Regions from separate parts of the Saccharopolyspora sp. NPDC045839 genome, predicted to be linked through region 3. Evidence: riboswitches for the same ligand, from Rfam matches in the RefSeq annotation. Region 3 holds a riboswitch; each other region holds the start of a gene.
The links. A riboswitch is a leader RNA that binds a small molecule or an ion and turns the genes downstream of it on or off. The one in region 3 is predicted to bind thiamine pyrophosphate.
Positions count from the first base shown of each region.

Region 1: another riboswitch for thiamine pyrophosphate. It lies ahead of AC07EQ_RS01845 (purine-cytosine permease family protein); the one in region 3 lies ahead of thiO (glycine oxidase ThiO).
Region 2: another riboswitch for thiamine pyrophosphate. It lies ahead of thiD (bifunctional hydroxymethylpyrimidine kinase/phosphomethylpyrimidine kinase); the one in region 3 lies ahead of thiO (glycine oxidase ThiO).

Region 1 covers NZ_JBWKKH010000001.1:442,822-446,086, forward strand. Annotated here, with positions in the region: gene AC07EQ_RS01840 (helix-turn-helix transcriptional regulator) at 1-719, shown strand, start outside; gene AC07EQ_RS01845 (purine-cytosine permease family protein) at 716-2,041, opposite strand; TPP riboswitch at 2,032-2,144, opposite strand; gene AC07EQ_RS01850 (helicase HerA-like domain-containing protein) at 2,188-3,265, opposite strand, start outside.
Region 2 covers NZ_JBWKKH010000008.1:272,117-275,381, reverse strand. Annotated here, with positions in the region: gene AC07EQ_RS14785 (AMP-binding protein) at 1-120, opposite strand, end outside; gene AC07EQ_RS14780 (hypothetical protein) at 242-439, opposite strand; gene AC07EQ_RS14775 (hypothetical protein) at 684-1,424, opposite strand; gene AC07EQ_RS14770 (hypothetical protein) at 1,530-1,901, shown strand; TPP riboswitch at 2,025-2,119, shown strand; gene thiD (bifunctional hydroxymethylpyrimidine kinase/phosphomethylpyrimidine kinase) at 2,107-2,904, shown strand; gene tenA (thiaminase II) at 3,172-3,265, shown strand, end outside.
Region 3 covers NZ_JBWKKH010000010.1:145,042-148,306, reverse strand. Annotated here, with positions in the region: gene AC07EQ_RS16870 (S1 family peptidase) at 1-666, shown strand, start outside; gene thiE (thiamine phosphate synthase) at 721-1,392, opposite strand; TPP riboswitch at 1,736-1,841, shown strand; partial or broken gene thiO (glycine oxidase ThiO) at 1,829-2,959, shown strand; gene thiS (sulfur carrier protein ThiS) at 2,947-3,147, shown strand; gene thiG (thiazole synthase) at 3,240-3,265, shown strand, end outside.

The DNA of each region.
Region 1 (3,265 bases), on a different contig from region 3:
AGCTGGCCGGGGTGAGCGTGTCCTACTACACGCGCCTGGAGCAGGGCCAGTCGGTCAACGCCTCCGACGCGATCCTGGACGCCCTCGCCGGAGCCCTGCGGCTCGACGAGCACGAGCGCGAACACCTCCACCAGCTCGCCGCGCAACGTCCCCGGCCGCAGCGCCGCCCGCCGCTGGAACGGCTCGACCCTTTGACCCGCGACCTGATGCGGTCGTTCGGGGCCGTGCCCGCGCTGGTCCTCGGCAGGCGGAGCGACGTGCTGGCCTGGAACGCGCTGGGCCACGCGCTGCTGGCCGGGCACCTCGACCGAACCGCTCCGGAACGCCCGGCGGACCGGCCGAACCTGGCCCGGATGCTGTTCCTCGACCCGCACACCCGCGACCTCTACGCGGACTGGCAGCGCAAGGCGCGCGCCGTCGTCGGCAACCTCCGGCAGGTCGCTGGACGGCATCCCGAAGACGCCCTGCTGGCCTCGCTCGTCGGCGAACTGTCCATGAAGAGCCCGGAATTCGCGACGCTGTGGAGCGATCACCGGGTCAAACCCTGCGAAGCGGACGAGTACGAGCTGCGCCACCCGCTGGTGGGCTCGCTCGCGGTCGCGCAGCAGATCCTCGTGCCGGCCCGCTCACCGGAGCAGTCCGTGGTCGTGGTCACGACCGCGGACGGCTCCGGTGCGGAGAACGCGATCAAGCTGCTCGCGATGCGTGCGCGGGACTAGCTCTCCGAGCCGCGGCGGCGGAAGGCGCCGATGATCGCGGCCGCGAGGGCGGCCACGACGAACGACGTGAGCGCGGCGCTCATCCACGCCGGGACGGTGAAGCCGAGCGCCTCCCGCAGACCGGTCCACAGCCGGCTCCACCAGCCGAGTTCGCCCGGGTTGATCAGCTGGAACGCCGCGAAGCCCAGGAACCAGGCCAGCAGCATGCCCCAGCGGGACGGGGCCTGCGCGGACAGGTCGTAGCTGCGGCGGCGGCCGTGCAGGAAGTAGTCCACCGCCAGCACGCCGAACATCGGCACGAACACCGAGCCGATCAGCAGCAGGAAGTTCGAGAACTCGGCGATGTCCAGGGTCAGCGCGAGCAGGGTGATCAACGCCCCGATGATCACGCACAGCACCCGGCGGTCGGCGCTGGGCCGCAGGTTCTGGATGGAGACCGCGGTCGAGTAGGTGTTGGCGAAGGACTGGTCGACCTCGCGCAGCACCAGGATGCCGAAGAAGATCACCCCGAGCGGCACCGCCAGCATCGGGTCGAACACCTTGTCCGCGTCGCCGGCCACCATCGCCAGCCCGATCAGCCCCAGCAGGTAGCAGGCGATCTGGGTGACCGAGTAGCCCACCGTCGCGGCGGTGAACGCGCCGGACACCGACTTCGAGTGCCGCGAGTAGTCCGAGGCGACCGGGATCCAGGAAACCGCGACCGCCAGCGCGGCGTCCGCGCCGGGCCAGAAGCCCTGCCAGGAACCGGTGTTCATCTCCGGCAGCGGCTGCCGCAGCAGCTGGACGAAGAAGTACACCATCGCGATCGCCACCGCGATGCTGACGTAGCGGCGCAGCAGGCGAAGCGCGCCGAGCGGGCGCAGCGTGAGCACGGTGGTCAGCGCACCGGCCACCAGCACGTACAACCAGTGCGGGCCGCCGCCGAACAACGCCTCCGCGCCCTGCGCGATCACCAGGAGTTCGAACGTTCCCCAGCCGATCAGCTGCAGGATGTTCAGCACCGTCGGCAGGTACGACAGCTTGGTGCCGAACAGGCCGCGCAGCAGCATCATCGCCGGGGCGCCGGTGCGCGCTCCCGGAACCGCCGCGAGGCCGACCATGATGCTGCCGATCACGGTGCCCACCACGCACGCGGTGACGGCGGCGGCGAACGACAGCTGCGGCACACCGGCCGGCGCGAGCACGGCCAGGGCACCGCTGAAGCCGAGCAGGCTCACCCCGAGGTTGCCCCAGAACGCGCCCTGGTCGAGCACGCCGAGCGTCTTCGGCGCCGGTTCGTCCAGGGTGTGCGGAACTTCGGCACGATCGACGTCAAGCGCCATCAACAGCTCCCTACGCCGGCATTATCCGGACAGGTTCTGCGGTCGGTGGCGCGGTGGTGCCACCCTCTCAGCCCGGTACGCCCGAGCTCCCGCGTGGATCGAGTCGGCGACACCTTACCCCGATCAGGTGACAGATGCCAGCCGGGTCACCGGCGGCGGTTGCCGAACAGGCCGCGGGTGATCTCCCGCCCCAGGGCGCTCGCCGCCGAGCGGAAGAAGGACCGCACCGCGGGGTTGTCCATCGCCTTCTCCAGGAACCCCGCTGCTTCCGACTTTTCCGGCATTTCAGGCTTTTCCGGCGCGGCGGCGATCTTCCTCGCCAGGAGTTCGTAGGCGGATTCCCGATCGACGGTCTGCTCGTACTTCCCGTGCAAGCCGGACGAAGCGGCGGCGGCTCGCACCGCGTCCTCGCCGATCGTGCCCATCAGCGAGCGGGGCGCGCGGAGCCGGGTCCACGCGACCGGCGTCGGCGCGCCGGTCTCGGAGAGCACCGTCACGATCGCCTCGCCGATGCCCAGCGACGTCAGCGCCTCGTCGAGCTCGTAGTGCTCGGTCGCCGGGTAGGTCTTCACCGTGCGCGCCAGGGCCTTCTGGTCGTCCGGGGTGAAGGCCCGGATGGCGTGCTGGACCCGGGCGCCCAGCTGGGAGAGCACCGCGTTGGGCAGGTCGGTGGGCAGCTGCGTGCAGAAGAACACGCCCACCGCCTTGGACCGGATCAGCTTGACGGTCTGCTCGATGCGCTCCAGGAACGCCTTGGACGCGTCGCTGAACAGCAGGTGCGCCTCGTCGAAGAAGAACACCAGCTTCGGCCGGTCCAGGTCGCCTGCCTCCGGCAGCTCCTCGAACAGCTCGGCCAGCAGCCACATCAGGAACGTCGAGAACAGCACCGGGTCGGCCTGCACGTCGTCGAGCTCCAGCAGGTTCACCACACCCCTGCCGTCGACCTGCCGGAGCAGGTCGGCGACCGCCAGCTCCGGCTCGCCGAAGAACTCGTCCCCGCCCCGGGCCTCCAAATTGGACAGTGCCCGCAGGATCACACCAGCACTGGCGGCCGAGACCCCGCCGATGCCCTTGAGCTCGGCCTTCCCCTCGTCGCTGGTCAGGTACTGGATCACCGAGCGCAGGTCCTTGATGTCCAGCAGCGCCAGCCCGCGCTCGTCGGCCCAGTGGAAGATCAGGCCCAGCGTCGATTCCTGCGTCGCGTTCAGGCCGAGCACCTTCGCC
Region 2 (3,265 bases), on a different contig from region 3:
CAGCAGCTTGTCCGGCCGGAGCGGGCTGATCACCCCCTGCTTTGCCAGGACGAACGCCGTGTGCAGGCCGGACGTTCCGCGCCCGAGGAGCGCGGCTGATCGTTGCCAGAACGTGCTCACGAGTCACCTCTCGGTCGCCAGGTTACCGGGAGTAGATAATGCCGTGAGCGGACAGCGCGGGGAAGGCCGAGATCACGAGAGCGGGGGCGGACCGTCGCCCGCCCCCGCTCTCGATGGGTGTTCACTCGAGGGTGGCGGCCTGCACGATCGCGTCGCGCAAGGCTGCTCTCAGTCTGCCGACCTCCAGCGGCGACAGCACCGCGGTCTCGCCCGGCGGGGTGATCAGCACGATGTTCCCCTGGTTGACGAACACCGACATGTCCCGACGTCTGCCGGCGACATCGCGGCAGCTCACATGCCACTGCTTGGTGGGCTCCACGATCCCTAGCCTCCCTGTTGCAGTTCGCGCGCTCTGCCTCCAGCGCGCGGTGTTGATCGAGGGACGCAGTTCGGTATGAACCGTGACGGTATATGCCCAAATCAGTCGCGGGAGTGGTTCAGGGCACATCTCCATCGGGCGGCCTGGAAACTCCGAGTGATCATTCACTTGAACGGCGGTTCCCGGAAAAGCAGAAGTCCGCAGCTCCGTTCGAAGCTGCGGACGTGACTTGGCGGGCTGGGGCTCAGACCGGGCGGACCACCAGGCCGTTGGCCTCGGCGGTGAAGGTGACCGCCGCTTCTTCGAAGTCGGCGATCGGCAGTTCGTCGCGGACCAGCCGGTGCGGCGCGTCGAAGGCCTCCACGCGGATCTCGCCGGTGCTCAGCGTGCGCTCCGGGAAGTCCACGCCGCCGACCTTGACCTCCAGCTCGCTGCCCTGCACCGCGATGGTCAACCAACCGCCGGGCACCGTCAGCTGCTCGCCGTCGTAGGTCAGGGTGAGCCGGCTGGCGGCGGGGTCCTCGGAGCGGACGGCGACGTGCGAGATCGCGACGTCGCGGTGGCCCGAGTCGCCGGCCAGGGCGATCACGTCCCGCGTGACCTCCTCGGCCGGGCCGTCGCCCGGCTTCGGCGTGAGCACCGGGGCGCGCAGCTCGGCGGCCACCCGGTAGGGCTGCCACGACCCGGCGCCGATCAGGTTGACCACCGCGGTGACGTCGACGTCGGCCAGCAGCCGGGTGCTGCCCGGAGCCGGCGTCACCTCGACGGCGGCGACGTCGCGCCGGTTCAGCAGCTCGCGCAGCGCCTTCGCGCGCTGCCTGCTGTTGCGGTCGAATCCGCGGGTGATCGCCACCGTCCCCGAACCGGCGGCCGCCACGGCGGCTTCGGTCAGGTCCGCCAGCGGGGCCCAGATCCGGGCGGGATCCTCCGGCCGGGGTTGCCGGCGGGAACGGGCGAAGCTCGGGGCATCGGTCGTGGTTTCCATCATCAACCACTTTAGTCCGCGATGAAGGGTCCCCTTGCCCGCCGGTGGGTGCCTTCTCGATGTGAATTCGATCGCTGTGCCGATTCCGCCCAGGTTCGGGTTCGGGTGGGCCGATCGGAGCAGGCGGACGGCTCGGCGATCGGAGTGGTCCGGCCGCCGAACGGTCTTGTCGCGCGGCGCACCTGGGGCAATGCTGGGGCGATCATCGAGGGGGGCGGGATGACCGAGGTGCACTTCCCCGAACTCGGGCGCAGGCGGGCCGGTCGCGATCCGGCGCGCGGCGTGCTGGTGTGCTGGCTGGTCGCGGACGGCAGCCGGGTGCGGGTGGGCGACCGGTTGGCGGAGATCCGGATGGGCGGCGATTGCTGCGGCCGGACGGTCGGCTGGGTTTCCGCGCTGGCCACCGGCACGCTGTGGCACCAGGTGCGACCCGGCGAGGTGCTCACCGCCGGCGTGGTGGTGGGCCTGATCGACTGAGGCTGCGGCAGGGCGGGCTCTTGCGTTTCGAAGCGCCGGAGGTGCTTGGCACCGCCACGCGGAACGAGTTCGGAAACAGCAAGGTGGGCGTGGTCGTGAGCCGGGCCCGGTTGTTAGGTTGGTGGCAGTGACGCGGGGTGCCCGGCTGCCGGGCTGAGAACAGACCCGTTGAACCTGACCTAGCTCGTACTAGCGGAGGGACGTCATGGTTCCCAATGTGCTGACCATCGCCGGCACCGACCCCAGCGGCGGAGCAGGCGTGCAGGCCGACCTGAAGACCTTCTCGGCGCACGGCGCCTACGGCATGTCCGTGATCACCGCGCTGGTCGCGCAGACCACCACCGGGGTTTCCGAGGTCCACGAGGTGCCGCCGGAGTTCATCACCGCGCAGCTGGTCACGCTGCTCGACGACGTGCGGGTGGACGCGGTCAAGATCGGCATGCTGGCCAACGCCGAGGTGATCCGCGCGGTGGTCGAGGTGCTCGACCGCTACGCGCCGCCGCACGTCGTGCTGGACCCGGTGATGGTCGCCAAGAGCGGGGACCGGCTGCTCGCCCCGGAAGCGGTCGGCGCGCTGCGCGAGGAGCTGCTGCCGCGGGTGGACCTGATCACCCCGAACCTGCCGGAGGCCGCGGACCTGCTGGGCGAGCCGGAGCTCACCGACCCCGCCGACATGCCCGCGCAGGCCGAGCGGCTGGCCGGGCTGGGGGCGAAGCAGGTGCTGCTCAAGGGCGGTCACCTCGACGGCGGGACCAGCGTGGACCTGCTGTACGGCGACGGGATCGCCGAGTTCCTCTCCAGCGAGCGGGTCGCGACCACCAACGACCACGGCACCGGCTGCACGCTGTCGGCCGCGATCGCCGCGCTGCGGCCGCAGCGCGGCGACTGGCTCGAAGCGGTGCGCGAGGCCAAGGAGTACCTGACGGAGGCCCTGCGCGCCTCCGACCGGCTCGACGTGGGCCACGGCCACGGCCCGGTCCACCACTTCCACCACTGGTGGTGACCTTTCGGGATTCCAAGCTCGTTTTGCGTGGCGGTGCACGTAGCGGAACCTCAGACGCCGTCTGGACTGTGGGATCCCCGACTTATGTATGACCAATACACGGCATCGGGGCTGTCCTCGCCAGACGACGTCTGAGAACCCGCGGCGGTGCCGGTTGCGTAGGTGGGCTAAGCGGCTTCGTCGCTTAAGAACAAGAGCCAAAACCGACTTCCCGAACACCTGCAGAGCCCTGAGCACAAGGGCTTCCACACGCTACGAGAGGTTCTGATGAGCAAGCTGCCCGCTCCGCCCGCCGACGGTTTCTGCGCCAAGGCGTGGGCGCACACCGCCGATCTGCAGCAGGCGATCGTCGAGCACCCGT
Region 3 (3,265 bases):
GTCGTCACCACCAGGCCGGGCACCGCCCCCGACGCGGCGCGGTTCGTGCACACCTCCGGAGTCCTCACGGATGCGGTGCGCGTCACCGAATCGCTGGAGAACCCCCGCACCTACGCCGATGTCATCGGCGGCAACGCCTACTACATCGGCAGTGGCTCCCGCTGCTCCGTCGGATTCTCGGTGCAGGGCGGATTCGTGACCGCCGGGCACTGCGGCAACGTCGGCGACTCCACCTCGCAGCCCACCGGCCGGTTCGAGGGCTCGGAGTTCCCGGGCAACGACTACGGCTGGGTCCGGGTCGGCTCCGCCGACACCCCGCGCCCGCTGGTGAACCGGTACGACGGCAGCACCGTCGGCGTCGCGGGCTCCACCGAGTCCGCCGTGGGCGCGTCCATCTGCCGCTCCGGCTCCACCACTGGCTGGCACTGCGGTTCGGTGCAGGCCAAGAACCAGACCGTGCAGTACCCGCAGGGCACGGTGACCGGCCTGACCCGCACCAACGTCTGCGCCGAGCCCGGCGACTCGGGCGGCTCCTGGCTGTCCGGTAGCCAGGCCCAGGGCGTGACCTCCGGCGGTTCGGGCAACTGCAGCTCCGGCGGCACGACCTACTTCCAGCCGGTGAACGAGATCCTGCAGGCCTACGGCTTGACCCTGCTCACCCAGTAAGCGCCACCAGACCGGCCCCCGGCACCCGGCCGGGGGCTGCGTCGCGTCCGAGCGTTACGGCAGGCGGTCGCGGAGCTCGCGGGCCGCGGCGCGCGGGTCCTCGGCCTCCGTGATCGCGCGGACCACGACGACCCGCTCCGCGCCGGCCTTGAGGGCCTGGTCCAGGTTGTCCGGGCCGATGCCGCCGATCGCGAACCACGGCCTGCCGTGGCCGCGGTGCTCCGCGGCGTGCTCCACCAGCTCCAGCCCGGCCGCCGAGCGGCCCGGCTTGGTCGGCGTCGTCCACACCGGGCCGGTGCAGAAGTAGTCCACGCCGGGCTCGATCGCGGCGGCGTCCGCCTGCACCACGTCGTGCGTCGACCGGCCGATCGCGACGTGCTCGCCGACGATGCGCCGGGCGATCTCCACCGGCAGGTCGTCCTGCCCGAGGTGCAGGATGTCGGCCTCGGCGGCCATCGCGACATCGGCGCGGTCGTTGACCGCGAGCAGCGCGCCGTGCCGCAGGCACGCCTCGGCCAGCACCTCCAGCGCCGCCAGCTCGTGGCGGGCCTCCAGCGGGGCGCCGTTCGGGTTCTTGTCCCGCAGCTGGATGATGTCGACGCCGCCGGCCAAGGCGGCGTCCGCGAACTCCGCGAGATCACCGCGCTCGGCGCGCGCGTCGGTGCACAGGTACAGCCGCGCCTCGTCGAGGCGAGCGCGGATGCCGAAGCCGTCCAATCCAGGCATGCCCCACAGGGTAGCCTCCCGCGACGCCGCCGCCGGACCGCGTGAACGCGGGCACGGGCGCGCGTTCCCATTCGGCGCCCGAAATTTGTGAAAGTTGCTCGACCGCCTGTCTTTGAAGCGGCGCCAGCCGCTTAGCCCACCCTCGCAACTCGCACCGCCGCGGGTTCTCAGGCGTCGTCTGGCGAGGACAGCCCCAGCGCCGCGTATTGGTCATACGCAAGTCGGGGCTCCCACAGTCCAGGCGGCGACAGCAATTCCCGCAGGGGGGCCGCTACCTGCACCGCTACGCAAAGTGAGTTCAAGACAGGTAACGACGTGGCGATCCTCGACGGGTACGGTGGTTGCTGGTGAGCACGGGAGCCCGGGTGCCGGGCTGAGAGGGGGCGTTGGCCCCGACCGTCGAACCTGATCCGGGTCATGCCGGCGCAGGGAGCGTGGAGTGTCTGAAGAACGGAACAAACGCGTCGTCGTCGTGGGCGGCGGCGTGATCGGCATGTCCGTGGCGTGGCGCGCAGCCGCCGCCGGGCATCGCGTGCAACTCGTCGACGCCGAACCGGCGTCCGGGGCGTCGAACGTGGCCGGCGGGATGCTGGCGCCACTCGCCGAGGCGTGGCCCGGCGAAGAGGAACTGCTGGAACTGGGCGCGGCATCGCTGCGGCTCTGGCCCGAGTTCGCCGACGAACTCGCCCGGGCCTCGGGCCTGCCTTCGGGGCTGCGCCGCGAGGGAACCCTGGTCGTGGGCGTCGACAGCGCGGACCGCGCGGAGCTCGACAACCTGGTCGACTACCTCGCGCGGCTCGGCCGCGCCGTCACCCGCCTGACCGGCCGGGAGGTGCGGCGGCTCGAACCGTCGCTGGGTCCGGCGGTGCGCGGCGGGCTCGAAGTGCCGGGCGATCTAGCGGTCGACAACCGCCTCGCGCTGGCCGCGTTGCGCGCGGCCGCGACCGCGGCGGGCGTCGAGTTCGTCGCGGCGAACGCGAAGAACGTCCGGCCCGGCGCGGTGGAGCTCGAAGATTCCACTGTGGACTGCGATGTCGCGGTGATCTCGGCGGGCGTGCATTCGGGCGCGCTGCATCCCGCGCTGCGGGACCGGATTCGGCCGGTGAAGGGCGAAATCCTCCGCCTGCGCGCGCGAACCACGGCGCTGCCGCCGCCGAGCCGCACGATCCGCGGCCCGGTGCGCGGCCGGCAGACCTACCTGGTGCCGCGCGACGACGGCGGCCTGGTGCTCGGCGCCACCCAGTACGAGGTGGGGTTCGACACCGAGGTCACCGTGGGCGGGGTGCGGGACCTGATCGCCGACGCCGAGCGGCTGATGCCGGGCATCGCCGAATACCGGCTGGTCGAGGCCGCGGCCGGGCTGCGCCCGAGCACCGACGACAACCTGCCGGTGCTCGGCTGGCTGGAACCCGGTGTCCTGGCGGCCACCGGGCACCACCGCGGCGGCTTCCTGCTCGCCCCGGTGACGGTCGAGGCGGTGCTCGCGCTGCTGCGCGACGAGGAGCCCGCCGTCGAGATCAAGGCCGCCGATCCGAGCCGATGGGGAGGACAGCAGTGCACGTCGTGATCAACGGGGAGACCCGGCAGGTCGCCGCCGACGCAACGCTCGCGGCGGTGCTGCGGGAGTTCGGGGTGCCCGAGCGTGGCGTGGCCGTGGCGCTGGACGGCGCCGTGGTGCCGCGCGCCCTGTGGCCGGGCACCGCGCTGCGCCCCGATGCCGCGATCGAGGTCCTCACCGCAGTGCAGGGCGGCTGACGCCCCCTCCGGCCCGAACCCCCTTGCGGGGCAACAGAAGCACACCGGATCCCGTGCTACCCGGATTCGGTGGACCCGTTGTTAGGAGAGTCATGGACGACCCGTTGGTGATCGCCGG